2 regions of the Rhodococcus sp. H29-C3 genome follow, and region 2 is predicted to be linked to the other one. Evidence: riboswitches for the same ligand, from Rfam matches in the RefSeq annotation. Region 2 holds a riboswitch; the other holds the start of a gene.

Region 1 (14,742 bases), on a different contig from region 2:
CGTTCGCCGGCCACTGGTTCCCTCTCGCACTGCTGGGGACAGCCGTGGTTCTGGCCACAGCACTGTTCACGCTGGGGCTACGCGCTGCGGTGGGTGTTGCCGCTGTGCCGATCGCGATCATCGTATTCGTCATTCTCGGAAACCCCAGCGCTGGAGGCGCATTCGGTCCGAACGTGCTTCCCGAGTTCTATTCGGCAGTCGGTCGCTGGATCACCCCAGGTGTCAGCACCGAAGGCGTTCGGAGCATCGTCTACTTCTCCGGCACCGGCCTGGGACAACCGGCCCTGGCACTCGTCCTGTACACAGTGATCGGACTCGCCCTGTTCTTCGGCTTCACCTACCGCAGACAACAGAAATCTTCGAACCTCCCAGTCGACGCCTAGTACGAGGCACGGACTGCCGTTTGGCAATACGCTTGCCATATGCACCGGCTTCTTCACCCGAACGCAGCCCACGTCGCGGACGTCCTGATCTCGCGTGGACATCACGGGGTGGTCGTCACCGCGCCCGTGCCGACAGTGACCGCCGACGCCGCCGCCGAATCTCTCGGCGTCGACGTCGGCGCGATCGTGAAGTCACTGGTGTTTCTGCTCGACGACGACCCAGTGCTACTGCTCGTCTCCGGTGCGCACCGCGTGAACCTCGATCGGACAGGTCGGCGCCTGGAGGGCACGTTGTCGCAAGCTTCACTCGAGCTGGTCAAGCACTGCACCGGTCAACCGATCGGAGGCATCGCACCGGTGGGTCACCCGACGAATCTGCCCACATACGTCGATGAGCAACTGGCCGAGTACCCCGAATTATGGGCTGCTGCAGGACATCCGAACACGCTCTTCCGGACGACCTATTCGGAACTGCTGCGCATCACCGCCGGACTCGCTCTGTCTATGACATGAAAGCAAAGGCTGCGGGGACATGACAGCAGAGGCTGCCGGGGACATGAAGGCAGATGCGGAGCGAGTAATAGTGCGAGCTACGAGGCGAGCACGTGCGAGGCAGGTCGAACTCCGGTGGCTCCCTCCACCTTCGACGCCGAGAACGCAACGCCACGATCTTCCAGCCACGGCACGACGCCGTAGGCGACCTTGCCGAAATTCGCTTCCTGGGGACCCACCGCGATCAGGGTGACGCCATCGGCGACGTCAGCAGCTTTCACATCGGCTATCAGGCCTGCCAGCCCGACGGGTGTACCGATATAGCGAATCGAGGCCGGAACTACCGGGGCGTCGAGGCCTGAAAACTCTCGACGGGCAGTGCGTGCATCGTCCGCAATATGTATCTCGATATCGAGATACACGGCCACGTCGTCGGCGTTCTTGCCCGACTCGACGGCCTCGGCCCGTAGCCGCGTGCGCAGATTCTGCGCTTCCCGTAGGTCCTCGGCCTGAATTCTCACCATCTCCGAAGACGGAGTCGAGTCGGTGAGTTCGGTCCACTGACCCAACACGTCGAGGGCCACCCGGATGGGGCGAGCGTGGGCGATATCGGAACTGTGCGACATGCGATCGTGTCCTTCGTACAAGGCAAGGGATGCGGCTTCTGTAAGGGTCTAACCCGAGCGCCTACAAGATCCGGACGCGGTCCGGCACAAATCGACGTACCTGTCGCACCAGCGACGGTTGCGCCACAAGACAATTGCTGTCATATTCCGATGCTAACCGCTTCAGTCGGCGATGGGGCTTCGTTCCACTCAGCGGCACCTGGCTCCCCGAGGGCACTCACCGGCACCGCGGCAGGAACACAGGGCGATCCGACTCCTGCCTTCCCGTCCACCAGATCGGGGAAGGGACGCGGATCGGGCACCGGATTCCACCATCCGTCCTCCTCCGCGTATGTCCACGAAGCACCCTCGTGCACGAGCTGCGTTATGGCTCCGAGCAGGCGATCGACGTCGGCGCTCGAGCTTCCCAGACCGAGGCTCGCCCGCACTGCCCCGTCGGGACGACCTAGGCGCGCAAGAAGTGGATGCGCACAGAATTTGCCGTCTCGAACACCGATGCCATGCTCGGCCGACAGGTAGGCAGCGATTTCACCGGGCCCGAAGCCGTCGATCGTGAATGTGACGATCCCCACAGTATCCGGAGCGTCGGTCCACACTTCGAGCAAGCGCACGCCGGGGGTTGCCGTCAGTCCGGCACGCAATCGGTCCGACAGAGCACGCTCGTGTTCGACGGATCCCGATCTCTCGTGCCCGGCGAGCGCCTCGCACGCCGCAGCCACTGCGGCGACACCGAGGACATTGGGCGTGCCTGCTTCGTGACGCGCGGGCGAGCGCGCCCATGCAGTGGATTCCACGCTCACACTGTGCACGGCACCGCCACCTGCCAGGTACGGCTGAGCCGCATCGAGCCAGTCGCGACGACCCACTAGTACTCCTGCACCGTGCGGGGCGTACAGCTTGTGGCCGGAGAAGGCGAGGTAGTCGATGCCGAGGTCGCTGATGTCGACCCGCCGATGCGGTACCAACTGGGCGCCGTCGACGAGTATGCGGGCACCGTACCGATGAGCCAGCTCTGCGAGTTCACGAATGGGCAACACCTCACCGGTGACATTCGAGGCGCCCGTGATAGCAAGCAACGCAGCAGGTTTCGTGGCGAGCTCGACCTCGATGCGCGCCACTGTCTCAGCGAGGGTGTCGGCAGCAACGACGACACGGCGGTCCCGCCACGGCAAGAGATTTGCGTGGTGCTCGATGTCGAGTACGACGGTCTCACCGGGCACGCACCGCGCCAGCAGGTTGAGCGAGTCGGTGGTGTTCCTGGTGAAGATTGTCACCGAGTCACTGTGTGCAACAACAAAATCCGAGACAGTCGTACGAGCCTTTTCATACGCCGCCGTCGACACGCGCGAGGCATAGCCTGCGCCGCGATGCACACTCGAGTAAAAGGGCAGGAGCTCGAGGATCCGATCGGTCACCGCTGCGAGAGCAGGAGCACTGGCAGCGTAGTCGAAGTTCGCATAAGTGCAGGTACTGCCGTCGACCAGCGGGACCTGGAGGTCCGCCCCACTGACCAAGGCGAACGGTGCGCACGAGCTTTCGAGAACAGCAGTCATGACAAATATCCCCTTGTAGATCAAGGGACTCGAAATATCGAAGAAGGACGATCGAGTCCGCGCTTGCCGCGCCGGTATTCCGGCGTCAGCCAGGTCGTCACCCGGAGCACCCCACCGCGGAGGAGGGTTGCCGACCAGCAAGCCGGGGCTCGATGCTGGTACTCATGACCTGTGAAGAGGATGGCAAACGGTCTACGCGGTTGTCAACCCTTCCGGTAGGAAATCGCGTCTCCAGCCGAGCCGAAGCCGTATCCCGAGTAGAATTCGCGCGGTGTCGAGCCTCACCGATCCATCCGTCCGTTCACCTTCCGGCCACCCGAACATGAGATAACGACCGTCGAGGTTCACTCGCAATTCGGAACCAACGAGAAGAAGGACACCCGGTTTTCTGTGCAACCACAAGCGGATTCGGCCCCCGAGCTGCCTTCGGCCGACGTACCCACCGACTTCTTGCGCTCCGAGCACGCGCCCGAGCAGCGCACGCTCATCGATATCCTCCGCGCCACCGCAGAGCAATACCCTGACGCACCCGCAATCGACGACGGCACTGTCGCGGTGTCCTACAGCGAATTGCTCGTAGACATCGACGAGGGATCACAGTGGCTGTCTCGGGCCGGTGTTCGCCGCGGCGATCGCGTCGGAATCCGCATGCCGTCGGGATCCTTCGCCCTGTACGTCGCCATTCTGTCGATTCTGAACGCCGGGGCGGCCTACGTGCCCGTCGACGCGGACGACCCGGACGAGCGCGCCGAACTCGTATTCGGGGAGGCCCGAGTCACCGCGGTGGTGACCGCGAGCGGAATCGTTGCAGGCACTGCCGAAAAAGACACTGCACCCGCCTCGGACGTCGGCGCCCCGACACCCGAGGACGACGCCTGGGTCATCTTCACCTCCGGGTCGACCGGGACCCCGAAGGGGGTGGCCGTGAGCCACCGCAGTGCAGCGGCCTTCGTCGATGCAGAAGCGCGCATGTTCATGCAGGACGATCCACTCGGCCCCGGCGATCGTGTGCTGGCGGGCCTGTCCGTGGCGTTCGACGCATCGTGCGAAGAGATGTGGCTCGCCTGGCGTCACGGCGCCGCATTGGTGCCCGCACCCCGTTCGCTCGTGCGCAGTGGCCTGGACCTAGGTCCGTGGCTCGTCTCGCGCGACATCACCGTCGTGTCGACGGTTCCCACTCTGGCGGCCCTGTGGCCTGCCGTCGCCCTCGAAGCAGTCAGGTTGCTCATCTTCGGCGGCGAGGCATGCCCACCCGAGTTGGCCGAGCGTCTCGCCGTGGACGGGCGCGAAGTGTGGAACACCTATGGTCCGACCGAGGCGACCGTCGTCGCCTGCGCATCGATCATGGACGGCAAGGGTCCGGTGCGCATCGGGCTACCGCTCGACGGCTGGGATCTCGCGGTCGTCGATGCTGCAGGCAAGCCCGTAGCCGTCGGAGAAGTCGGTGAACTGGTGATCGGGGGTGTCGGACTCGCCCGCTATCTCGACCCCGAGAAGGACGCCGAAAAGTACGCGCCCATGCCCACGCTCGGATGGGAGCGCGCGTACCGCAGCGGAGACCTCGTCAAACTCGAGCTCGAAGGTCTCCTTTTCCAGGGGCGCGCCGACGATCAGATCAAGCTCGGCGGGCGACGCATCGAACTCGGCGAGATCGACAACGCACTACAGGCCCTCCCCGGTGTTGCCGGCGCTGCCGCTGCAATTCGCACCACCGGCGCGGGCAACTCGGTACTCATCGGTTATCTGTCCAGCACCGACCCGAACTTCGATCTCGACGCCGCGCGCACCCTGCTCGCCCAGCAACTTCCATCGGCGCTCGTTCCGCGGCTCACCCTCGTCGATGAGCTGCCGACACGGACGTCGGGCAAGGTGGATCGAAACGCGCTCCCGTGGCCACTCCCCGGCATGGGCGAACACTCCGGGCTCGGCGGAACCGCAGGATGGGTTGCCGAACTGTGGACCGAAATTCTCGGCGCTCAGATCTCCGACGACAACGCCGACTTCTTCCAGAACGGTGGCGGATCGTTGTCCGCCGCGCAGTTGGTAACAGCGCTGCGTCAGCGTTTTCCCGAGGTCACCGTCGCGCAGTTGTACGACCATCCGCGGCTCGGCTCACTCGCCCGCATGCTCGACGACCTCGCACCGCCGGTCGACGTCGTTCCGCGTGAGGTCATCCCGACACCGCGTCGGGCGCAGTGGATCCAGATCGCCGCAACGGTGCCGCTGACCACGCTGACCGGTCTGCAGTGGGTCACCTGGCTCGGCATACTCGCCAACGTCATGTCGTGGTTCGCCGACGTCCCATGGGCGCCGACGGTGTCCTGGTGGTGGCTCCTGGTCGCATTCTTGCTGTTCATCACGCCGGTCGGCCGGATGGCAATCTCGGTCGTCGGCTCACGCCTGCTGCTGACCGGAGTCAAGCCCGGCGCCTACGACCGCGGCGGCAGCGTGCATCTGCGCCTGTGGACGGCAACGCGCCTCACCGACGCCAGCGGCGCCTCCAACCTGTCCGGCGCACCGTGGATGGTCTACTACGCCCGAGCACTCGGCGCGAAGATCGGCAAGGGCGTCGATCTGCACACCATGCCTCCCGTTACGGGAATGCTCGAACTCGGCGACGGCTGCTCCGTCGAACCCGAGGTCGACCTAACCGGTCACTGGATCGACGGTGACATCGTCTACATCGGCGGCATCAGGATCGGTGCAGGGGCAACTGTCGGCGCACGATCGACGCTCCTTCCCGGCACCTCGGTCGGCAAGAACGCCGTCGTCACTGCAGGTTCCGCGGTTGTCGGACGCGTCAAAGCCGGTCAGATGTGGGCGGGCTCCCCCGCCACGAAGATCGGCAAGGCCGAGCACCCGTGGCCCGAGGAAACACCACCTCGCGCGACCCGGTGGATCGTGGCGTACGGCGTCGCGTCGCTGTTCCTGTCGGGTATGGCGATCTTCTCGATCGGCGTCTCGTTGGTACTGATGGGTTGGTGGCTGCACACTGCGGCGACGCTGCTCGGTGCACTCGGCCGCGGCGTGCTGCTGCTACCTGTCGCCACGATGGTCTCGCTCGCGACGTTCGCGCTCATCACGGTGGCCGCGGTGCGTCTGTGCAGCATCGGCCTGACCGAGGGCTATCACCCGGTTCGCAGCCGAATCGGCTTTCAGGTGTGGGCAACGGAACGACTCATGGACTCCGCGCGCACCTTCCTGTTCCCGCTCTACGCCAGCTTGTTGACGCCGGGATGGCTGCGACTTCTCGGCGCCAAGATCGGCAAGGACGTCGAGGCCTCGACAGTGCTGATGATTCCGAAATTCACCACCGTCGCCGACGGTGCATTCCTCGCCGACGACACGATGATCGCAAGCTACGAGCTAGGCGGCGGCTGGATGCGCCTCGGGGATGCCAAGGTCGGCAAGCGCGCATTCCTCGGCAACTCGGGCATGACGGGTCCAGGACGCACAGTCCCGAAGAACGGCCTCGTCGCAGTGCTGTCGGCTACCCCGGACAAGGCGAAATCAGGATCGTCCTGGCTCGGCAGCCCACCCGTGCGGTTGCGTCGTGCCTCCGGGAGAGCAGACTCCTCGCGCACGTTCGATCCGCCGACGAAGCTCAAGATCGCCCGGGCATTCGTCGAGACCTGCCGACTGATTCCCGTGGTTGTGACGTTCGCGATCGGCCTTGGTGTGTTGTTCGGACTCTTCGCATTGGCCGACAGTCATGGGTACTGGCTTGCCGCTCTACTCAGCGGAGTCGTACTGCTGATTGCCGGTGCCGTCGCCGCCGCCATATCCGCGCTGGCGAAGTGGGCCTGGGTCGGCCGCATCGACAAGGTGGAACACCCGCTGTGGAGCTCGTTCGTGTGGCGCAACGAAGTGTCCGACACGTTCGTCGAAACCGTCGCGGCCCCGTGGTTCGCGCGGGCAGCAGAAGGCACGGCGGTGCTCAACATGTGGCTTCGTTGGCTCGGCGCGGACATCGGCCACGGAGTCTGGTGTGAAACATACTGGCTGCCGGAAGCCGATCTTGTGACACTTGCCGACGGCGCGACAGTCAACCGTGGGTGCGTTGTGCAGACGCACCTGTTCCATGATCGGATCATGTCCATGGACAGCGTCACCCTCGGACGAGGAGCCACACTGGGGCAGCATTGCGTCGCACTGCCTGCCGCGGGAATCGGCGACGGTGCGACCGTCGGGCCGGCATCTCTGGTCATGCGCGGTGACACCGTGCCTGCGCACACGCGTTGGCAGGGTAACCCGATCGCGCCGTGGGCAAAGGGCGATCCGTACCGCCGGATCACTGCAGCGGCCGAGGCGACCCTGTGAAACCTGGCCCGAAAACGGTGACTCCGATGTTCGACCTCGACGCCAACGATGCGCCGATCGACCCGTACCTGCCCGAGAGCGGCAACCGCGGATATCGGGTCTCGCGGTACGAGCTGGATCTCGAATACAAGGTCGACAGCAATCGACTGACCGGAACGGCGCAGATAACCGCCGTCACCACCGCGACCATTGCGAAGTTCGCGCTCGATCTCGGGCCTGCACTGCGGGTGTCCAAGGTGTCGGTCAACGGGTCTCGCTCGGTGAAGTTCTCGCAGCAGCGCGGCAAGTTGAAGATCACCATGGCCAAACCGATCCTCTCGGGTGGGGCGCTCGTCGTTACCGTGCATTACGGCGGAATTCCCAAGCCCATCAACAGTTTCTGGGGTGAAGTCGGCTGGGACGAACTCGCCGAAGGGGCCATCGTCGCGAGCCAACCCAACGGTGCCGCGTCCTGGTTTCCCTGCGACGACCATCCCGTATCCAAAGCGAGCTACGGCATCACGATCACCACGGACTCGCCCTACTATGCGGTGGCCAATGGAACGTTGGTGCGCAAGCAGACGCGGGCGAGCCGCACGACGTGGCTATACGAGCAGCCCGAGCCCATGGCGACGTACCTTGCCACCATCCAGATCGGGCACTACGAGCACCGCGTCACCAGCACCGAGCCCGTACCGATAGAGGCGATCATCCCTCCACGGCTGCGTCGGCACTACGATCACGATTTCGGCCGTCAAGCCCAGATGATGGAGACCTTCGTCCGCCTGTACGGCCCGTACCCGTTCGCGGCCTACACCGTTGTCGTCACCGATGACGAACTGGAAATTCCGATCGAGGCGCAAGGCATTTCGATCTTCGGCGCCAATCATTGTTCGGGTGATCGCCGCTTCGAACGCCTTGTCGCACACGAGCTTGCGCACCAGTGGTTCGGCAACAGCCTCACCCTCGGAACCTGGGCGGACATCTGGCTGCACGAAGGCTTCGCGTGCTACTCCGAATGGATCTGGGTCGAAAACTCCGGTGGCGCAAGCGCTCACGACAAGGCGCAGCGCGCATACGCCATCCAGCGGACCTTGCCGAAGGATCTGATACTCGGCGATCCAGGCAAGGCCAAGCTGTTCGATGACCGGGTCTACAAACGTGGCGCGCTGGCATTGCATTCACTGCGGAGGACCGTGGGTGACGAGCGGTTCTTCGCACTGATTCAGCTGTGGACCAAAGAGTATCGCTATTCGACGGTATCGAGCCAGGACTTCATCGACCTGGCATCGCGCTTCGGTTGTCCGCGAACACTCTGGGACAGCTGGCTCTATCAGGCGGAGCTGCCGGCGCTTCCGTAGGCTCCGGCCCGCTTCCGTAGGCTCCGCCGCCGACGCTGGCGCTGGCGCTGGCGCACGACTCAGGGAAGGTGCGCTCTCGACCGTGTGCGAACGGACACCCAGCAGAGCGCAGCGAGAACCGAACCGAAGACGAAGATGGCGGGATAGGTCACGACCCCCGGCCACTGCTCGGTGAGCGCGGACAGAATCGCCGGTATCGCGAACCCCAGGTACGTGAGTGAATAGAACACAGCGGTCAGTCCGGCCAAGTCATCGGGGCCGGCGATACGTTGCACCTCTTGCAATCCGGATACCAACGCCATGCCGTAACCGCAACCGAGCACTGCCGCCGCGATGAGAGCGGCGGCGATCGTCAATACCGATGCGGCCCACGCTGCGAGCAACATCCCGACGACCAGAATGGCGAGCGCAACGAGCGCCCCTCTGGCGTGAGTCGGAGTGTCGATCTTGCGCCCGATCGCTTGGATGGCGAAGCCGGAGCCGAGCGCGATCACCGACATCAGTGCCGATAGTGCGATGGGGTAACCCCCACTGTTGTCTGCCATCAACGACGGCAATACCGCGTACGCGACACTTGCGGCACCGAACACCCACGGCGCCAACGGAACTACGACCAACAGGAATCTTCGGTGCGACGCCGCGGGGATCAACAGATCTTTGCGAAGCGGTTCACGATCCACCGGCGGCACGGCAGCCCGCGTCTCCGGTACCGACGCCATGCCGATCCCTGCGAGGACACAGATGCCTACATGAACGAGGTACGCGAGATGCGTCGGCCACGGCGCCCACTGTGCCAAGATGCCGGCGACGCCTGCACCGAGCGCGAAACCTGCAGTCAAACTCATCGCCGCGCGACGTGCTCCCGCGCCGGCTGCGGCCGAAGAGTCTAGGGCGGTCAGCTCTTTCACCCAACTGCCGCCGACGGCCATCCCGATACCGAGAGCGACTCCGCTGAGAACCCGGCCGCTGAACAGCACGCCTGCGTTGTCGGCGCCGAACGAGATGAGAATCGATCCGGCAGCAGCCACGGCCGTCGCGGGCAACATCACCGGCCGTCGACCCAGCCGATCGGACAGCGGCCCACAGATGAGCAGCGCGGGCACTATCCCGATGACATACGCGAACAGGAACATATCGACCGTGACGGCGGAGAAGCCGTGCTCGAGCCGGTACATCACCAGAAGTGGGGTGAATTCGTTTCCGCCCCATGCGACGGCGAACATGCCTGCTGCGACGAGTAGCCAGCGAGCAGTACCGACCTTGGTGACGTTCGACCCGGTCGAGAGTGCGGTCATTGCCGACCACCCTCGGTCAATCCATGCACCCGGTTCATGTGTTGCTCGACCGCATCAGCGAAACCGTCGACGTCGCCTGCTTCGATCAAGTCGGTGAGCTCGGCGTGATCGTCGACGATCCGCGAGATCTGCCCGGGATCGCGGATGAGCGAATGCGCCGTCATCCGTCGCTGACGCTCGCGAAGACCTGTGTAGAACTCGTCGAGAAGGGGGTTTCCGCCTGCATGCACTATCAGCCGGTGAAAGTCTGCGTCGGCAGCACTGAATTCGGCTGCCGTGCCCGTCTCGACGAGGCTACGTTGGCGCTCGAGGTTGCTGCGGAGATCAGCGAGAAGTTCGGTTCGGGCCCGTTCATCACGGACGATAGTGCGAACGCTGGCAGTCTCGACGATCCAGCGCGCTGAGACGATATGTTCGGCCTCGCCGGGCGCGATCGGCACGACGAGTGCCCCTCGCTTGGGATAGAGCCGCATCCATCCTTCGACCTGAAGTCGGAGGAACGCCTCGCGAACCGGAGTCCGGCTCACGTCCATGCGTCCGGCGATGTCACCTTCGCTGACCAGCTCACCGCCGGGAAGTTCACCGGTGACGATGAGTTCCTTGACAGTCAGGTAAGCCTGCTCCGATGCCGATGTCGGGTTCGATCCATGGATAGACACAACATAGATACTAGATGCCGACGCTTCCCGAACCCATCTGGGGCTTCGTCTCGCATGCCCCTACCCCGAATCGCTCATTCGTCCTCACCCTTCTTGAACACGCGCCGAGCAGTCGGAATGAGCACCACCAGTGCCCCTATGAGAACCACGACCGAGAACACTTCGAGCCACATGCGCTTACTCCTTCGGAAAAGTCGAGAGTGGGACGACACCTGAACTAAGACGCCGGCGCGAGCCAACTGCCGGCTGGGATGTTGCGCAGAATCGTGAACGCCACCACGACGGCGACACTCGCAACGAACAGCCACGTCGGAGGACGCATACTCCCGAAGGCCCTGCCGCGTGCACGGGCGCGCAGCCACACTCCCCACACCACAACCCCCACGGCGACGAGTACGACGGCCAGAGCGTTCGTGGCCAGCGCGGACTGTAGATCACCGCGTACCAGGTCACCGAGGGCCCGCGTCGTGCCACACCCTGGACACCACAACCCGGTGACGGCATGGATCGGGCAAGGAAGATACGTCGACGTCCGGGGATCCCGTACGTAGAACAATGCCCCTGCCGCGACGGCGAGAGCTCCGACAGCCAGCGGTGCTCCTGTCCCCCTACGCAGGTCGAGTGAGATCACCTGTTCCACGATATCGGTGATGCGAGCCCAGGACATCCGACCAGCTACTACAACTCAGCCCTGAACGAGAACGGTTCCCATCATGTCCGGGTGCGGAGTGCAGTGATACGTGTACGTTCCCGGCTCGGTGAATGTGTGGGTGAACGTGTTCGAGGTCATCAGCGGGCTGCGGAAGGACTTGTCATCGGCGACGACGTCGTGCGTCATGCCGCCGTCGTCGAACACCCAGGTCACCGTGTCGCCGACGTCGACGGTGATGCTCGCGGGCGTGTAGGTGCGGTTTTTCACCGTCACCTGGTTCGCCACCGGCGCCGGAGCTTGTTCGGGTTCCGGCGAAGAACAGCCGATAAGAGATGCGAGGACGAATGCCGATGCGATACACCCTGATAGAGCCCTCGAAGTTTTCACTACACCGAGGCTACCGGCAGTCGGGTGGTCCTGAGCTCGGGTAACATCATCGCGGAAGTTCACCCCTGCGAGAGGCACCACCCATGACCGAGCGACACGGTCGCAGCAGCGCAGCTGCCCTGTTCTCCCTTCTGTTCGTCCTCGTCGCCTCGCTGATGGGGTCGGCTACCGCCCAAGCAGCGCCTGCACGCTTCGTGCCTGCTGGGGAGATCAGCCCAACCGTCGGCTTCGATCCCGCCGGAGTGCTCGAATGGCGGCTCGATCAGGTGTTCGTCAACCAACCGATCTTCGTCCGAGTCGACCCTGTGCTCCCCGGCTTGACCGACTTCTCACTCAACAACTGGTGTAATTGCGCCATCAACTGGTTCAACAACACCACCCAGGTCGGTGGCGTCGCATTCCCCGGACCGCTGGACACCGGGCCCATCCGCACCGGATCCGGTGACGTCTCGGCGTGGACCGATATCCCGGGCGGCTGGACGATCGTCCGCGGCAACGGCCACTGGTGGGTTCCCTGACTTCTCGGAGCTATCGGAACACCTGCTCGCCCAGATAGCCGCCTTCCTCGACCCCCGGCGGAATCGCGAAGACCGCAGACCCAATAGGGGTTGTCCACTCGTCGAGCGCATCATGGGCGTCCACCGTCAGTCGCGGCTGAGAGCCTCCCCCATCGTGCGATTCAAGGTATCCAGCGCGCGGACCACGCTACGCACGGATCCCGAGGTGGTCTTGGACTCGAGCAGGACGTCGCGGGCGGAAGTCTCGGTAAGTTTCTCCGGCGGCTCGACGTGTTCACCCGTGAGAGCTCGTTTGACGTCGCCGATCGTAGATTTCGTGACTTCCGCGGCCTCTCGGATCGCCAACGTCGTTGCCTCCGACGGTCTCGATTCCGGTTCGGCGCGTGCTGCGCCGACTCCGGCTCTGGCGAGTGCATGTCCGGATCGGTTGCTGACCGCCATGATCCGCAGCAACCGCTTGGCGCCCCTGCGAGTGCGGGTAGTCGGGCCCAGCTCCAGCGGTTTGCCCGCCGTCATGAGCTCTTTCAACGCGTTGTCGAGCTTGCGTACGTCGGCGACGAGGTTCGTCGCACTTCCGGGCTCGACGACGGACTCGATACTCGAGTCGATGATCGTCGACATCCGGTCAAGGTAATTCTCGACCTTCTTCACCAGCGTCGATCGTGTTCCGGTGGAGAAGACGAAATACGCCGACGCGATGCCGACCAGCCCTCCCGCGGCGGTTTCGTAGATTCGTAATTCGAGCACCTCGAGGCTGAAGGTTCCGAGAAGGCCGTACAACATCGCAAGCATCACCGTGATGAAGAAGGCGAGCAGCGCGTAGGCAACGGTGACGAGGTAGAACGCACAGAACACGCATACGACCAGTAGTACGAGTTGGAGTGGTCGGTCAGGTCCGACGAGGGCAGACAACACCACTCCCGCAAAAACTCCGGCGATGGTTCCGACGACCCGATGGCTGGCACGGGAGAGGATCTCACCGCGCGTCGATGCTCCCGTGAACACCAGGAACGCTGTCAGGACTGCCCAGTACCAGCGATCGGGCGAGATAAGTTCTCCGAGAATCGTTGCAGCACTGGTGGCTACAGCAACCTGAATGGCGGCCTTCGTGCTCGGATTCAGACCAGCGGATTCATCGCCGTCCGGAATGGGGTCGGCGACGTCGTCGTTCTTCTCCACTGGGGATTCCGGATCCTTGCGCAACGCATTGATGGTGATGTGGTGGATTGCAATGTGGGCCTGCACTGCGCGCATAGCAACCGCCGTAGCGATTCCCGCCTGGGTCGACGGGTCTGCCTTGTCGGCCGCCGCCGTAGCGAGACGTCGCGCCGCACGCAGTTGATCTTCCGATGGGTTGTTCTGCAGGCTCGAACCGAGGGCGGTCGTAGCCTCACCGAGCGGTTCCGGCCATGGCTCGTTCGGATCGAGCGCCCATAGTGCACTCACCAACTGTTCGGTAGCGATCTGCGCATCGAAGATTCGTAGTGAGAGGTCGTCGCTGGTGACGCTGAAAAGTTGGGCCGCGTTGTTGCGGTCGAGCCAGTCGTCGATCATCAGGGCGGTGCGGCCGAGCCGGTCCAGCTTCTTGCGCAATGTCACGAGATCACGCTCGCTCCGGTTCGACGCGACCTCGAGCACATCGATCGACGCAGCCCGAAGCGCCCGCACAAGTCTTCTCAGTTCGACCCCTGGCCGCTCCGGGAGGATCACCGTCCGAACGAGCAGCGATATCGCGACACCGCACGCGATCGATACCAAGAAAATTGGAATCTGGCTTGGCTGCGCACGCAGAAAGAGGGCAAAGAAATAGCAGATGAAGGCCACCATGCCCAGGGCAGTTCCACGTGGGCCGTACCGCCTGACCCAAACGGCGGTGAAGAGCACGATGATGAATCCGACATCGGCGACCGGGCCGAACTGCGACAGGACCGCCGAGAACGAGACTGCAGCGGCGGCTGGGAAGAACAGCAGCAGGGTGGTGATGACGCGGCTGCGCTGGTCCTTGTCCTTCACCGCCGCAGCCGACTGCATCGCAACGACGGAGCCCAACAGCGCGACTGTGATCGGTTGACCGATCAGATTCGACGCCGGTAGAAGAAATGCAATGGCGAGAACCAAGGTCAGCGTCGTTGCCGTTGCACTGCGCAGTCGAAGCCTGCCGGGGTCGGATACGGCAAGAAAACGCGACGTCTCGTGCAAGAACCGAACTGCCATCCACCGATTATGCGGCCCCGCCTACATTGTCCGCATCATCGGTGGACAGTGTGGTCCTATCGCTCGAGCTCTAGTAGCGGGCGGCTCGTTCGAGTCCACGCCGACGATCCGCAGGCGTTCGCCGAGGGCAGCTGGTGCACTTGTCGGCTCCTGAGGTCTCGTATAGAAGGCAACACGAGCAGCGTTGGGTGAACCGGCGGCCCCCGACGTCGACAAATCTCGGGGACGGCATCGTTGCCTGCATATTCGCGATCAGCGACGCGGCGAAGCGACTGCCGACGGTCCTGTCGCCGAGCGCGGCCC
Region 2 (14,742 bases):
CACTGTCGAGCTTGAAGAACTCGAGCAGGCTACGCATCACCGACCCGCCATTGAGCGCCGACAAACCGAGCGAGACGACGATAGCCAGACCGAGACCGAAGAGCGCCGCCAGATCTTTCAACTTGGTCGCGACGAAACCGTCCTGCTCGCGTTGACTCTCCCACATCGCAGTCAGCGCAGCCCGAAGCTTCGCAACCCAACCCAGCCCCGCGTACAACGCGCCCAGAAGACCGATGATGCCGACGCTTGCGCGCGACTCGATGGCTGACTCGATCAGCGAATTGATGGTCTCGCCCAAGCTGCCCGGAATGCTCTCCGATATCTGAGTACTGATGCTGTTCAGCCACTCCGGATGCCCCACGAGGACGAAGCCGGCTATCGCGAACGCAACCATGAGCAGCGGGAACAGCGCAAGCACACTGAAGTACGTCATTCCGGCGGCATAGTAGTCACCCATTTGTGCTTGATAACGCTGTGCGGCCCTGACCGTATGGTCGAGCCACGGCCACTTGTCCCGGCGTTCCTGCAGTATTGCTGTGAAGTCGGGAACGACAATCACCCTCTCGCCTGTCTCTGACCTGCTCGGTGCTCCCGAAGCGGTTACGAGCGCGGAGTCAGGAACCCCACTCGGTCGTACACCTGAGCCAATGTCCGTGAAGCTACCTCCCTGGCCCGATCCGCGCCGTCTGCGAGGATTCGGTCCAACTCGGTAATATCGGACATATACCCATCGACCCGAGCTTTAAGCGGCGTGACGAACTCGCTGAGCACTTCTGCCGTATCCGACTTCAGGTCGCCGTAGCCCTTGCCCTGGTAACTCTCCACGAGGTCGTTCACGGATCGACCTCCCAGCGCTGACTGAATGACCAGCAAATTGCTGACGCCGGCCTTCTTCTCCGGGTCGAATGCGATCTCGCGCTCGTTGTCGGTGACTGCCGAACGAATCTTCTTCGCCGACACAGCCGGGTCGTCGAGCATGTTGACGATGCCCGCAGGATTGGAACCGGACTTGCTCATCTTGGCCGTCGGTTCCTGCAAATCGAAGATCTTGGCCGTGCCCTTGATGATGTGAGCATCCGGCACCACGAAGGTCTTCTTGAACCGGGTGTTGAAACGCTGTGCCAGATCTCTCGTCAGTTCGAGGTGTTGACGCTGATCCTCCCCTACCGGAACGAGATTGGGTCGGTAGAGCAGCACGTCGGCTGCCATGAGAACCGGATACGTGAACAATCCGACAGTCGTCTGATCACGTCCCTGCTTGGCGGACTTGTCCTTGAACTGAGTCATTCGGCCGGCTTCACCGAAACCGGTGATGCAATTGAGTACCCACGCAAGCTGAGCGTGCTCGGGCACCTGACTTTGCACGAACAAGGTGGATCGCGTCGGATCGATCCCCACTGCCAACAATTGCGCAGCAGCAATCCGAATCCGCTGGCGCAACACCTTCGGGTCCTGCGGAACGGTGATGGCGTGCAGATCCGGAATGAAGTAAAAAGCGTCGTAATCGTCTTGGAGCGCCACCCACTGACGTACTGCCCCCAGGTAGTTGCCGAGGTGGAACGAATCGGCAGTCGGCTGGATTCCGGACAGGACACGCTGTCGCGGACCTTGCGGTGTATCGGTGGTGGCGGGGGCAGACATGGTCACGATCTTTTCATGTGGTGACAACCGAATTTCGCGCAGGTTCTAGCGGTAGCGAACGGTGACCGGGGCGTGGTCGGACCAACGCTGGTCGTACGCCTCGGCTCGTTCGGTGACAACGTCCTTGGTGCGCTCGGCCAGCGACGGCGTTGCCAACTGGTAGTCGATCCGCCAGCCCGCGTCGTTGTCGAAGGCCTTGCCGCGATACGACCACCAGCTGTACGGGCCTTCTACCTCAGGGTTGAGCTCGCGCACGACGTCGGTCCACGGGGACGTCGGGGTAAGGAGGGCAGCCACCCACTCGCGCTCTTCGGGCAGAAATCCGGACTTCTTCCGGTTGGTCTTCCACGCTTTGATATCGAGCTCGGTGGGCGCGATGTTCCAGTCTCCGCATACGACGACATCACGGTCCTCGGCGATCGCGGACGTCGCCGTCTTCGCAAGATATTTCGCGAAGACGGCCATGAAACGTTCCTTTTCGTCCTGACGCTCGGTTCCGACCTCACCGGACGGCAGGTACAGACTTGCCACCGTCACATCGGAAAAGTCCGCTTCGATGTAGCGGCCGGACTCCGCGAACTCCTCTGCGCCGATCCCGACGCGAACGGCGTCCGGAGGGGTACGCGAGAGGACGGCCACACCGTTACGGCCTTTGGTCGACGGTTCTGCCGACGCCAGATGCCAGCCACTGTCCAATGCTGGTGCCAGCGCCTTGGTCAACTCGCCGTCGTTCGCACGGGTTTCCTGCAGGCAGATCACGTCGGCTTCGGTCGCCTCCAACCATGGCAACATTCCTTTTCGCGTGGCAGCACGAATTCCGTTGACATTGACTGTGGATACGGTGATAGGCACGTGGGGCACCGTATCCGAGCCCTGCGACACTCCACGTCACCGCCACCATCGCTTCACATACCGACGGCAAATTGCAGGAATGCTGCCGCAGCGACGACGAGCGGTCCCCGCACGAGTTGACGAATCATGTCCACCGGAATCTGGCCGAACGGCGTCGTGAGGATCAGGCCACCGTAATCGAGTGGCGGCCGACTCGCCGATCTGTACAGCGCCAGCAGCGCAACTACCGGGATGACCGTCACCGCGATCACGGAAGCGTGCCAGAGAATCGGTAAGCACACCATGAAAAGGATCGAGACTGCCGCAGCCGGCATCGCTAGGTGTGCCATCCTGATCCCGGCGTCGCTACCACCGAAAACTGCTCGAAAGGTGTTCGACGCATTCACATCTCTCAACCCTCGCCCGAACCGGCCGGCGACTGCCACCGCGGACAGAAGCACCACGACGGGGATCACCGCTGCGCCCACCGTCGCACCGAACACATACGGCAGAACACACATGTAGGCGAGCAAGCGAACCGCACCACGATCGCGGTGCACACGGCGAAAGTCCGCTTCGATCAGCACTTTTGTGCCGTTCCAGCGAAACCGGCGTGACCGAAACGCCCCTATGAGCCGCCACGTCCTCGATGCCAACTCGTCCGACAGTATCGAGCCGTCGATCATGGTCGTCGATACACGCAGGGCGGTGAGCAGGTCCGATCCAGCGCTCAGGGAGACAGCGTCCAGGTGGCGCAGGCGATATGCCCCGAGTGCTACTCCGATCCCCGCTACGACGATCGCGCCGACAGCGAGAGCGAAAACAACGTGCGGCGAAACCCTCGGGATCGGAAGGAACACTCCTGCACAACAGATCGCTCCGATCGAAGCAATCACTGCAATTGCCACTCGATAAAACAAGGCGGCACGCCTGTCCTGCTGTCGAACGACGCCGAATCCGACTGATGCCGCGCCGAACGCCGCACCGACCAGGCCACACCACCACCACGGAACCGGGATTGTGGTGAACAGCGTCGACATTCGTACCAGAACAAGCCCGCCGATCGCACCGAATATGGTGGCCATCGCGAATCGAGGTGCCAACAACGCTCCGCGGGAGACCGGCGACGAGTAGAGCCAATGCCTGTTCGCAGGGCCGATCGCGAGTGGACCGAGTTCCGAGATCGCCTTCATCAACGCAGCGAAGGCGATCATCGTGATACCGAACCCGACCTCGACTTTCGCCGCACCACCCGGTAGCGCATCGGAGAGAAACATTGCTCCCGATTTTTGCCCGATCAGCCACCAGAGCAACCCGGCACCGACGAAGATCGGCAATCCCCACACCGTCAGGTGATCGCCTAAGTCGACCGACTGACGTTCTCGGCGCCACTTGCGGACCCGGCGGCGAATCGACGGCGCGGAAGGATATGTTCGAGCGAGCTCTATCGTGGCCACACGTCACCGTCCAGAGTCGTATCCGCAACTGCGGAGACGAGTTCACGATCGTGTGAGGCCATCACGACGATGCAACCCGATTGCTTCTCCCGGACGAGCGCGGCCGCGAGCCATTTCCTGCCTGCTGTGTCGAGGCGTTGCTCGGGCTCGTCCAGCACGAGCATCTTGCGCGGGCGCACGAACACCGAACCCAGTGCAAGCCTGCGTCTCTGGCCGCTGGACAAGGTGGCGGGCAGCTGATCGGCGGCGCGTCCGAGCCCCACTCCCTCCAGAACCTCCGTCGCAATCTCGTACGAGTTCAGTGCCCCGTGTGCAGCCGCGACGAGCTGAAGATGCTCGCTTACCGTCAGGTGCGGAAACGTGCCCGGGTCGTCGAGAACGGACGCCACCCGAGATCGAAAAATCTGGGAGGCCTCGTCGACATTCGTCGCGAAGAGCGAAATCGTGCCTTCGTCGAGCCTGTCCGCTCCTGCTATGCATCGCAGCAGGGTCGTCTTCCCGGAACCGTTGGACCCGACTATCGCGCACGCGCTACCTTCGTCAACCCTGAAATTGATGCCGCCGAATACGGTCAGCGAACCGAAACGCCTGGTGGCGTCCGTAATGACAAGCATATGAATTCTCCCGTGGATTCCTCGCAAGTGCAGAAGCGAAGGAGTGGGAGAACTCGACGACTCAGAGCGCCCCCACCACGGCACCGGGTGCTCGCGGCATAGGCCGACCTGGCTCGTCGGGCCGATACTGTCTACGGAACGACCCCCGAAGTCGACGTTGCTCGTGCTCGGGGCCGCGATCGGTCCGCGGAAGTAGAAGAATGAGACCACGCCGGCCCGAGATCACCACGACTGTGACGACGACGGCTGCGAGCACGAGTTCGAATGCGGCAGCGAACACCGAATCTTGGACCGTGGCAAGTACCACGAGTAGAACGAGGTAAGTCGCAGCGAGGTGGACGAACTTCACTTCTCGCCCCTTCCTCGTTCAGTGGTGAAACAGTGATGCATCGCAGAAGCGAGTCTCGACCTTAACTTGCTCAACGGTATCTCCGGAAGCCCGCAATGACAGCTCGTAAAACTACACTCGAACACATGCACAGGATCTTCACCATGAGCTTCGCGTCCGTGTATCCGCTGTATGTGAAGAAGTTGGAACGCAAGGGGCGCAACAAGGCCGAACTCGATCAGGTGATCGAGTGGCTCACCGGCTTCGACGAAGCCGCGTTGAACGCTCATCTGGCCGCCGAAACGACGTTCGAGGACTTCTTCGCCGACGCGGAGATGAACCCTGGTACGTCGCTGATCACCGGCAAGGTGTGCGGGGTGCGCGTCGAAGAAGTCGAAGATCCGCTGATGCAGAAGATCCGTTTCCTCGACAAGTTGGTCGACGAGTTGGCGAAGGGCCGTGCGATGGCGAAGGTTCTACGGACATAGCTCTCCGGGCTGGTTCGACGCTTCGAGATGTCACCGCACTGCATGGTCTGTGCACTGTCGTTGCGGTTGTTCGGTCAGTATGCGACGGGCTTTGGCATCTGCCAGATTCCATTCGTTCCAACTCGACTCCTCTGGGACAGCTGTCATTTTTCGGGTCCTGGCGGAGCGAGGTCTCTTTCACCGGTTCTGCTCGACAGGTGGCACCACATCGGCGACGACTGGGTTTTTTCGGCGTTAGTATTGAGAGCAGCGCCCAACGCACATTACGGAGGTACCATGGCTACCCTGCGTATCGAGCATTCCATCACCGACTTCGACACCTGGAACGACGCCTTCGGGCGGTTCGCGGAGCGGCGCAAAGACGGCGGCGTACTTGCCGAGAAAATAATGCAGCCCATCGACGACCCTCACTACGTGTTCATCGATCTCGAGTTCGCCACTGTCGAAGCCGCGCAGCGCTTTCAGCAGTTCCTGGAGACTCAGGTATGGCCGGATCCGGCCAAGTCTCCTGCACTCGAGGGCAGCCCACGAGCACGCGTGGCGGACATCGCGCCTATCTGAGCTGAGAAACTCGGGTCCTCGGTGGTTATTCTCGAGAACAGTCCATGAGACGTGGCCAGACTGCCGCCACACATTACTGCCGCCACACATTCTGGCCAGGAGTACATCCTCCGGCGTCTGTGGGAGCGGCGGTGGGCAAATAGTTGCTGTGCGCCGTGGGACTTGGCGATCTAACTCTCGCGCACACTTTTACTGCAGTGGAACCGTCAACAGCTATCAGTACGTCGAAGCCCTCACCACGCAGGGCGTAGTTCGACGCTTCGAGATGTCACCGCACTGCATGGTCTGTGCACTGTCGTTGCGGTTGTTCGGTCAGTATGCGACGGGCTTTGGCATCTGCCAGATTCCATTCGTTCCAACTCCGCTGCGCTCCTACCGCGTTGCCGATCGCGCAACTGCGGTACGGCTCGTCGAGTCGGTCGAGTTCTTCGGTGGCGTCAGCGGACAGACGTGAAAGATATGCCGTGTCGATCTTTCCCGTCTGCTCGAATCGATCTACGTTCTGCCGGGCGATATAGGCGTCGGGGCTGATCACTGCCAACGCAAGGACGGTCAGAACTGCACTTCCCACAACCGCTCGGGGTAGCCATCGGCCGGACATCGATACTCCGGTGGCCATCAACAGAACGAACACCGATCCGAGCCACAGTTCCGCCGCGGTGACGAACACCCGCAGCGTCGTGTATCCGTACTGCTGTTCGTACAGAGACATGCGATGAAGTGCCGATCCGACGATCACCAAGGACAGTGCGCAGAGCACGCCGAGCAGCAGACGCAGTGCGAGGCGGTCGGATCCGGACACGCGCGACGCCTTTCGGATCGTGACCGCAAGCACCAACAAAGTCAGTACCGTCACCGCGAGAAGCTGCCAGAACCCCTGGCGTGCATATTCGGCGTTCGTCAATCCGTCTGTGGTCCTGACGTGTGCTTGCCCACCGAACAGGGTTCGGAGCTGAACGAAGACGAACATCGTGAACAGAACGACCAACGATCCCAGCGGGACAGTCCACTCCCACAGCCGGAGTGATCCCGCACTCGGCCGAGCCAGAGCATCGAAGCGGGGCGGATTGGCTACGACGTACGACACCGCAAGTGTCCCCGCGGCAACCAGTGCGAAGAGGAGAATCCGGGTGAACCCGCTGTCGAGTCGCACTGTCGGTGTCGCACTGGACAGTACGTCGGCAAACTGCGGGTCAGCTCCGGCGAAAAGACCTGCGAAGACGAGGAATAGGACGGCCGTCGTGGCTGCGACGCGAAACACTCGACCAGGCGCAAGTCCCCTCATGTCGATCCTTCGCGATCCGCGGGTGCACCAACGCAGTACTCGGGCCGGCACCAGCAAGGGAATCAGTGCACCGAGAGCGACGCCTGTCCACGTCCACGAGCGGGATAGCACGACCCCAGCGACGAGCACGGCCATTACGACGGCGAGCGTCACTAGCCACTCCGCAGCACTGAAAGCGGCGATCGAACTCAAGGCAACGACTCCCACAGCACCGACCAGCTGCCACCGCGTCGGTGCACCCTTCGATGCACGTAGTGCCGCAAAGATGATTGCTACGGCAGTGATGGGGTAGCCGACCCCGCGATCACCGAGAACGACCGCACCGATGCACCCGACGACCAGCGCGCCGATCAAGACACTGCGCGGGGCTGCCGCGTAACGTCGTGCCGGCCAGACTCGGCCCGGCCACAGGGACCAGTTCTGTTTTCTCACAACACCTTCGGTCTTGTCTACGATGATCACGAGATGACCTCTTTCTATTGCAGGCATGACAGAGCTCCACAGCACGGGTAAGCCGCGGTGGTGGTGAGTTGATGTCCGTTTCAGTTACAAGGAATGGATACCCGGATATGACATCCAGGGCTACGATCGAGCACTTCGATTGTGCCGCCGTGTAATTCGGTCGCCCAGCGGGCGATCGTCAGACCCAGCCCGGTGCCACCATCGGTGGAACCACCGCGAGTGAACCGGTCGAACACCCTCGATCGTTCTTCGGGTGCGATACCCGGGCCGTCGTCGACCACGTCGAACAGAAGATTGCCACCGACCTGCCGAACCGAGAGGGCAACGTCCGCTCCGGACGACGCGTGCCGAACGGCATTGTCCACCAGGTTGTTCACGACCTGGGTCAGTCGAGCTTTGTCGGCAACGATCGACAGGGTCGGCGGCACCACGTCGATGTGCACGCGGGGCTGCCCCTTCGTCGTGTCCGACAGGAAGTCGTACACGCCGAAGAGTTCCTCGTGGAGGGTGAGTACGCCTGCTTCCAACCGTGACAGGTCGAGTAGCTCGGTCACGAGGTCACCGAGCTTCTCCGTCTGTCGCAGCGCAACGGATAGGGTTGCCGGATCGGGTTCACTGACCCCGTCGACCAGGTTTTCCAGTACCGCTCGCAACGCTGCGATAGGGGTTTTCAGCTCGTGCGAGACGTTCCCGATCAGCTCTCGCCGATACTTCTCGGCTGCTTCGAGATCTGTCGACATCGTGTTGAAGGCTGTAGCGAGCTGCCCGATCTCGTCCCGAGAGGTAGCGCGTACCCGTCTCGAATAGTCTCCTCGTGCCATCGCCCCCGCAGCCACGGTCATTTCTCGCAACGGCGACGTCATCCCGTGTGCCACAACCTGCGTCGCCACCAGCGAGATGAAAAGTGCTGCCAGCAACGCATAACGAAACTGCCACCCGGCCCCGAACCAGAACGTGATACTGGCCGCCGCCAGCACCAAACCCACGATCAAGGACACCTTCAACTTGAACGAACCAAGCGAATCGAGCGGGCGCGGCAACCTACGTGTCATCGACGCCAAGGCGTTGGCCACGGAGGTCATCGCGGCACCTCCAACGCGTACCCGACGCCGTGCACGGTTCTGATGAGGGCTCCACCGAGCTTGCGTCGCAGGGCCTTCACATGACTGTCGACGGTACGGCTACTCGCCGAGTCCTCCCATCCCCACAACTCTGCCAGCAGCGTGTCACGACCGACGGCGGTCCGGGGGCGAGAGGCAAGGTACGTCAGAATGTCGAATTCGGTTCGTGTCAGATGAATTTCACCGTCGGCGCCCGATACTCGGCGTGCATCGTGATCGATCCGAATGGAACCGATACGCGTGGGAGCGGATCCATCGACCATCACGCGCTCCGAGCGCCGGACGAGCGCGTGAACGCGGGCAACCAGCTCGCGCATGCTGAAGGGCTTCGACAAGTAGTCGTCCGCACCGACACCCAAGCCGACCAACATGTCGGTCTCGTCGGACTTCGCGGTGAGCATCAGGACCGGCACCGAACGCTGTGCTTGAATTCGCCGACACACCTCGAGCCCGTCGAAGCCTGGAAGCATCACATCGAGCACCACCACATCGGGCCGAGTTCTCGCGCACACCTCTACTGCGGTGGGACCGTCAGCAGCCGTCACGACGTCGAAGCCCTCACCACGTAGGCGCGCGGCAAGAGCGTCGGAGATAGTCGGTTCGTCATCGACGACCAGGACTGTGCGGTTCATGCCCCTGACCCTAGAGGTCGGCTATGGAGGGGAACGACGGGAAATGTGGAGGTTCAGTGAAGATCGCTCCGCGCAATCACAACCCATCTGGTGGGTTGCGGCTAGAGCGCGGCTTTCGCGTCGGACTTCTTCTGCATCATGACCGCAGCAGTCAGCACGACCATGCCACCGAGCGCCAACACACCGCCGACAGCCGCAGGAGCGGTGTATCCGAAGCCGGCAGCAATCACTGCACCACCGACGGCTGCTCCGATCGCGTTGGCAAGGTTGAACGCGGCATGATTGAGCGAAGCGGCAAGAGTCTGGGCATCGGCTGCGACGTCCATGAGTCGGGTCTGCAAACCGGGCACCATCGACGAACCGGATGCGCCGATCAGAAACACGAACAGCAAGGCCGTATACGGGTTCTGTGCCGCGAACACGAAACCGAACAAACTGAGGGCGATTGCGGTCATCGAGATGTACATCCCCCGAATCAGCATTCGGTCCGCAATCTGGCCACCCGCATAGTTGCCGGCGACCATACCCAGCCCGTAGATCATCAGCGCAACGGGTACGAAAGCCTTCGACAGGCCCGAGACGTCGGTGAGAGTAGTTGCGATGTAGGTGTACACGGCGAACATCCCGCCGAAACCGACGACGGCGATAATCAGCGTCATCCACACTTGCGGACGCCCCAAGGCACCGAGCTCGGTTATCGCCCGCGTGGTGGGCATTCCGTCCAGGCGTGGCATCCACGCAACGATCGCAGCGACGGTCAAGGCACCGATGACCGTGACGATGTCGAAGGCGCTGCGCCATCCGAAGGACTGCCCGACCCAGGTCGCCACAGGCACCCCGACGACGTTGGCGATCGACAGACCCATCATGACCATGGCGACCGCTTTGGCACGCTTCCCCGGCTCCGCCAAGTGCGCGGCGACCAACGCCGCGACACCGAAATAGGCGCCGTGCGGTAGGCCTGCAACGAAACGCGACGCCATCAACTCGTAGAAACTCGGAGCGAAGACCGTTCCGAGATTGCCGAGGGTGAATGCGACCATCAAGGCGAGCAGCAACACCCGGCGAGGTACCCGTGCCGCCAGTATTGCGATGACGGGAGCTCCGATGACCACACCGAGCGCGTAGGCCGAGATGAGATGTCCGGCGCTCGGCTCGGATACGTTCATGGTCGTCGCCATTTCGGGCAACAGGCCCATGGAGACGAACTCTGTGGTGCCGATGCCGAAGCCGCCGATGGACAGGGCAAGCATCGCGAATTTTCGCCGAGTGGACAACGTTCTGCGACCGCCGACCGGACCGTTCGACACCCGCTCGCGCACAGCGGTGACATTCTTGGCGAACGCCGAATCGGTGACACTCACAGCAGAACAACCTTTTCATCGAGATGGGAGCATGATCACGGCCGGACATCGAGAAAGGGACGACCCTCGTAGGGAACGTCCCCTTCTTCGATTCTCATCCCGCGTGCACCCGATTTTCGAGTCCATGCCCGGTGATTGTCCTCACCCGAGCAGGTGCTCAGCTGTTTCACGTGGCTACTTCAGAGCCCTCTGCAGGTTTTCGTCGAGTGCGCCGAGGAACTCTTCGGTGGAGAGATAGCCCTGATCTCCTCCGACGAGCGCGGCAAGATCCTTGGTCATCTGGCCACCTTCGACGGTCCTGATGACAATGTCCTCCAAGGCCTGAGCGAAGCCGATGACCTCGGGAGTGCTGTCGAGCTTGCCGCGGTGCTCGAGACCTCGAGTCCACGCGAAGATCGATGCGATCGGGTTGGTCGATGTCGGCTTGCCTTGTTGGTGCTGACGGAAATGGCGAGTCACCGTGCCGTGCGCAGCCTCTGCTTCGCAGGTCCTACCGTCCGGCGTGAGCAGTACCGACGTCATGAGGCCGAGCGAACCGAAGCCCTGCGCGACGGTGTCCGACTGGACGTCGCCGTCGTAGTTCTTGCAGGCCCATACGTATCCGCCCTCCCATTTCATGGACGACGCGACCATGTCATCGATGAGACGGTGCTCGTACGTCAGTCCGGCAGCGTCGAACTCCGTCTTGAATTCCTTTTCGTAGATGTCCTGGAAGGTGTCCTTGAACTGGCCATCGTAGGCCTTGAGGATCGTGTTCTTGGTCGACAAGTACACCGGGTAATTCTGCTGCAAACCGTAGTTGAGCGACGCACGGGCGAAATCGATGATCGATTGGTTGAAGTTGTACTGACCTTGCACGACGCCGCCGAGGCTCTCCTCGGTGAACCTGACCAGCTCGTGCTGGATCGGCTCACTGCCGTCCTCGGGGATGTAGGTGATGGTCACGGTGCCGGGTCCGGGGACCTTGAAGTCGATGGCGCGGTACTGGTCGCCGAAGGCGTGACGGCCGATGATGATCGGCTTGGTCCAGCCCGGAACCAGTCGCGGAACGTTGGAGATGATGATCGGTGCGCGGAAGATGGTGCCACCGAGAATATTGCGAATAGTCCCGTTGGGCGAACGCCACATCTTCTTCAGGCCGAATTCCTCGACGCGAGCCTCGTCCGGAGTGATCGTCGCGCATTTGACGCCGACGCCGTGCTTCTTGATTGCGTTCGCAGCATCGACGGTGACCCGGTCATCGGTCTTGTCCCGGGATTCGATTCCCAAGTCGTAGTACTCGAGATCGACATCGAGGTACGGATGGATGAGCTTGTCCTTGATGAACTGCCAGATGATGCGTGTCATCTCATCGCCGTCGAGTTCGACGACCTTGCCTTCGACCTTGATCTTGGACATGTGGGGTTCGCGTCCTCCTGGGAAGTATGCCGTTGTGGTCTTCCTCAACTGCCGGTGTTGCCGCAGAACCGAGGTTGTGGGTCGATCGGCGGTCCCACCCGTGTTACGCCTCTTCACTGCTGGGCCGAGTGCGTGTACTCGACTTCGAACGTATACGCCGCGCGCGCAGTGCGTGAGCGTGCGAGGAAACAAGACAAGCGTACTGCTTGGCCGCTCAGGCATGGCCGGTGGCCCTTTCGTCGTAGCTCCGACCGCCGACCACTGTGCGCCCTGGTTGCAGCCCGATCGACACTCGCGACGGTGTCGCTATTCGACGTGTCGGAGGACACGCTAGGATTCTGCGAAGGTCATGAGTGCCAGCGTCAAAGCCCCGGCTTGCTGGCCGGCAACCCTCCAACCGCGGTGGGGTGCCCCGGGTGAGAAGACCTGGTTAGTCGACTGCGTTCGCGTAGTCGGAGAACAAGCGCGGGTTCGCCCAGGGGCGAACCCAACAATCGAGCGCAACCATGCTCGGTTGCTAGCCCCTAGGAGGTTCACGATGTGTTGTCGCTTCGATACGCCCCGCCCGGCTCGCTACGCCGAGCCCCAGCCGAATCGCACTCTTGAATCGAAAACGGAGTAGTTACCCACCATGAGCGAGAACACACCCGACGTCGTAGATGCCGCCGGCTCACCCATCGAGGATCCCACCGCGTCGTGGAGCTTCGAAACCAAGCAAATCCACGTAGGCCAGAACGCTGACGGTGTCACACGCGCACGCGCGCTACCGATCTACCAGACGACGTCGTACACCTTCGACAGCACCGACCACGCTGCCGCGCTCTTCGGACTGACCGAGCCCGGCAACATCTACACCCGCATCATGAACCCGACGCAGGATGCCGTGGAGCAGCGCATCGCAGCGCTGGAGGGTGGCGTCGCGGCGCTGCTCTTGGCCTCCGGACAAGCTGCCGAGACTCTCGCAATTCTGAACATCGCCGAAGCAGGCGATCACATAGTCTCGAGCCCGCGCTTGTACGGCGGGACGTACAACCTTTTCCACTACACGCTGCGGAAACTGGGTATCACCGTCAGCTTCGTCTCCGATCCGGACGATCTCGAGCAATGGCGCTCCGCGATCACACCGAAGACGAAGGCGTTCTACGGCGAAACGATCTCGAACCCGAAGAACGACATCTTCGACATTCCCGGAGTTTCGAAGATCGCACACGAAAACGGCCTTCCACTCATCGTCGACAACACTGTCGCGACGCCGTATCTCATCCAGCCGCTGAAGCACGGCGCCGACATCGTCGTCCATTCGGCCACCAAGTACCTCGGTGGCCACGGCACGGCTATCGCAGGCGTCATAGTCGACGGTGGCACTTTCGACTGGACCCAAGGGCGCCACACCAACTTCACCATTCCCGACCCGAGCTATCACGGCGTGGTGTTCGCGGACCTCGGTGCACCGGCATTCGCCCTCAAGGCTCGGGTCCAACTGCTTCGAGACATCGGGGCCGCAGTCGCACCGTTCAACGCATTCCTGATCAGCCAGGGACTGGAGACGCTGAGCCTTCGGATGGAACGCCACGTCGAGAACGCGCAGAAGGTAGCGGCCTTCGTCGAGGCCCGCAGCGAAGTAGTGAGTGTCAATTACGCAGGCCTGAAGTCCTCCCCGTGGTTCGAACGTGGCCAGGAATTGGCACCGAAGGGGCAGGGCGCAATCGTCGCTTTCGAACTGAAGGGCGGCATCGACGCCGGCAAGAAGTTCGTCGACGCACTGAGCCTGCACAGCCATGTCGCTAACATCGGTGATGTGCGCTCCCTCGTGATTCATCCCGCATCGACAACTCACTCGCAGTTGTCACCCGAGGAGCAGATCGCGGCGGGCGTCACTCCGGGACTGGTGCGCCTCGCGGTGGGCATCGAAGGGATCGACGACATCGTCGCTGATCTCGAGCGCGGATTCGCTGCGGCGGCGTCTTGACCATCGGCTCAGTGCACGACGTCCGTTCGGCCGCAGGTTTTCCTACGCCGGACGGACGGCTCGGCTACATCGACATCGGTCGGCTGGACCTCGAGAACGGCGCGTCACTGCCACAGGTGACCATCGCCGTTCAACGCTGGGGTGAGCTGTCCCCGAATCGCGACAACGTGGTGCTCGTCGAGCATGCGTTGACCGGGGACTCGCATGTGTCCGGACCTGCCGGAGGCGCTCATGCCCTGCCCGGATGGTGGAACGGGATGGTCGGGCCCGGCGCTCCGATCGACACGGACGAGTGGTGTGTCATCGCCTCCAACGTGCTCGGTGGTTGCGGTGGGACCACAGGACCGTCTTCGCTGAATTCGAGCGGAGTCCCGTACGGCAGTGCCTTTCCGGAGATCTCGATCCGCGACCAGGTGTCCGCGGAGATAGCTCTCGCCGACGTACTCGGCATCGAAAGGTGTGCAGCCGTTGTCGGCGGCTCCATGGGAGGCATGCGCACTCTCGAGTGGATAGTGGGATACCCGGACCGCGTCGCGTCAGCTCTGGTGCTCGCGGTCGGAGGTCGCGCAACTGCCGACCAAATCGGTACGC

Evidence for each region. Region 2 has a riboswitch for S-adenosylmethionine ahead of QMK32_RS15890 (bifunctional o-acetylhomoserine/o-acetylserine sulfhydrylase). Riboswitches for the same ligand answer to the same signal wherever they lie in the genome.
Region 1: linked by a shared signal. The riboswitch ahead of QMK32_RS03190 (aminotransferase class V-fold PLP-dependent enzyme) and the one ahead of QMK32_RS15890 (bifunctional o-acetylhomoserine/o-acetylserine sulfhydrylase) in region 2 are both predicted to bind S-adenosylmethionine.

What each region holds. Positions count from the first base shown of each region.
Region 1 is NZ_JASITC010000001.1:638,960-653,701, forward strand. Features, by position in the region: gene QMK32_RS03175 (hypothetical protein) at 1-383, shown strand, start outside; gene QMK32_RS03180 (YbaK/EbsC family protein) at 423-896, shown strand; gene QMK32_RS03185 (hypothetical protein) at 974-1,501, opposite strand; gene QMK32_RS03190 (aminotransferase class V-fold PLP-dependent enzyme) at 1,642-3,054, opposite strand; SAM riboswitch class IV at 3,109-3,224, opposite strand; gene QMK32_RS03195 (Pls/PosA family non-ribosomal peptide synthetase) at 3,445-7,374, shown strand; gene QMK32_RS03200 (M1 family metallopeptidase) at 7,401-8,714, shown strand; gene QMK32_RS03205 (MFS transporter) at 8,774-10,009, opposite strand; gene QMK32_RS03210 (GntR family transcriptional regulator) at 10,006-10,668, opposite strand; gene QMK32_RS03215 (DUF2752 domain-containing protein) at 10,886-11,299, opposite strand; gene QMK32_RS03220 (cupredoxin domain-containing protein) at 11,354-11,707, opposite strand; gene QMK32_RS03225 (hypothetical protein) at 11,791-12,225, shown strand; gene QMK32_RS03230 (FUSC family protein) at 12,352-14,439, opposite strand; gene QMK32_RS03235 ((2Fe-2S)-binding protein) at 14,510-14,742, opposite strand, start outside.
Region 2 is NZ_JASITC010000006.1:134,196-148,937, forward strand. Features, by position in the region: gene yhjD (inner membrane protein YhjD) at 1-559, opposite strand, end outside; gene trpS (tryptophan--tRNA ligase) at 601-1,641, opposite strand; gene QMK32_RS15835 (exodeoxyribonuclease III) at 1,687-2,433, opposite strand; gene QMK32_RS15840 (DUF6297 family protein) at 2,547-3,929, opposite strand; gene QMK32_RS15845 (ABC transporter ATP-binding protein) at 3,917-4,543, opposite strand; gene QMK32_RS15850 (DUF6412 domain-containing protein) at 4,605-4,892, opposite strand; gene QMK32_RS15855 (DUF2200 domain-containing protein) at 5,018-5,359, shown strand; gene QMK32_RS15860 (hypothetical protein) at 5,636-5,920, shown strand; gene QMK32_RS15865 (DUF4153 domain-containing protein) at 6,189-7,694, opposite strand; gene QMK32_RS15870 (HAMP domain-containing sensor histidine kinase) at 7,748-8,749, opposite strand; gene QMK32_RS15875 (response regulator transcription factor) at 8,746-9,420, opposite strand; gene QMK32_RS15880 (MFS transporter) at 9,522-10,784, opposite strand; gene QMK32_RS15885 (NADP-dependent isocitrate dehydrogenase) at 10,959-12,182, opposite strand; SAM riboswitch class IV at 12,528-12,654, shown strand; gene QMK32_RS15890 (bifunctional o-acetylhomoserine/o-acetylserine sulfhydrylase) at 12,814-14,151, shown strand; gene metX (homoserine O-acetyltransferase MetX) at 14,148-14,742, shown strand, end outside.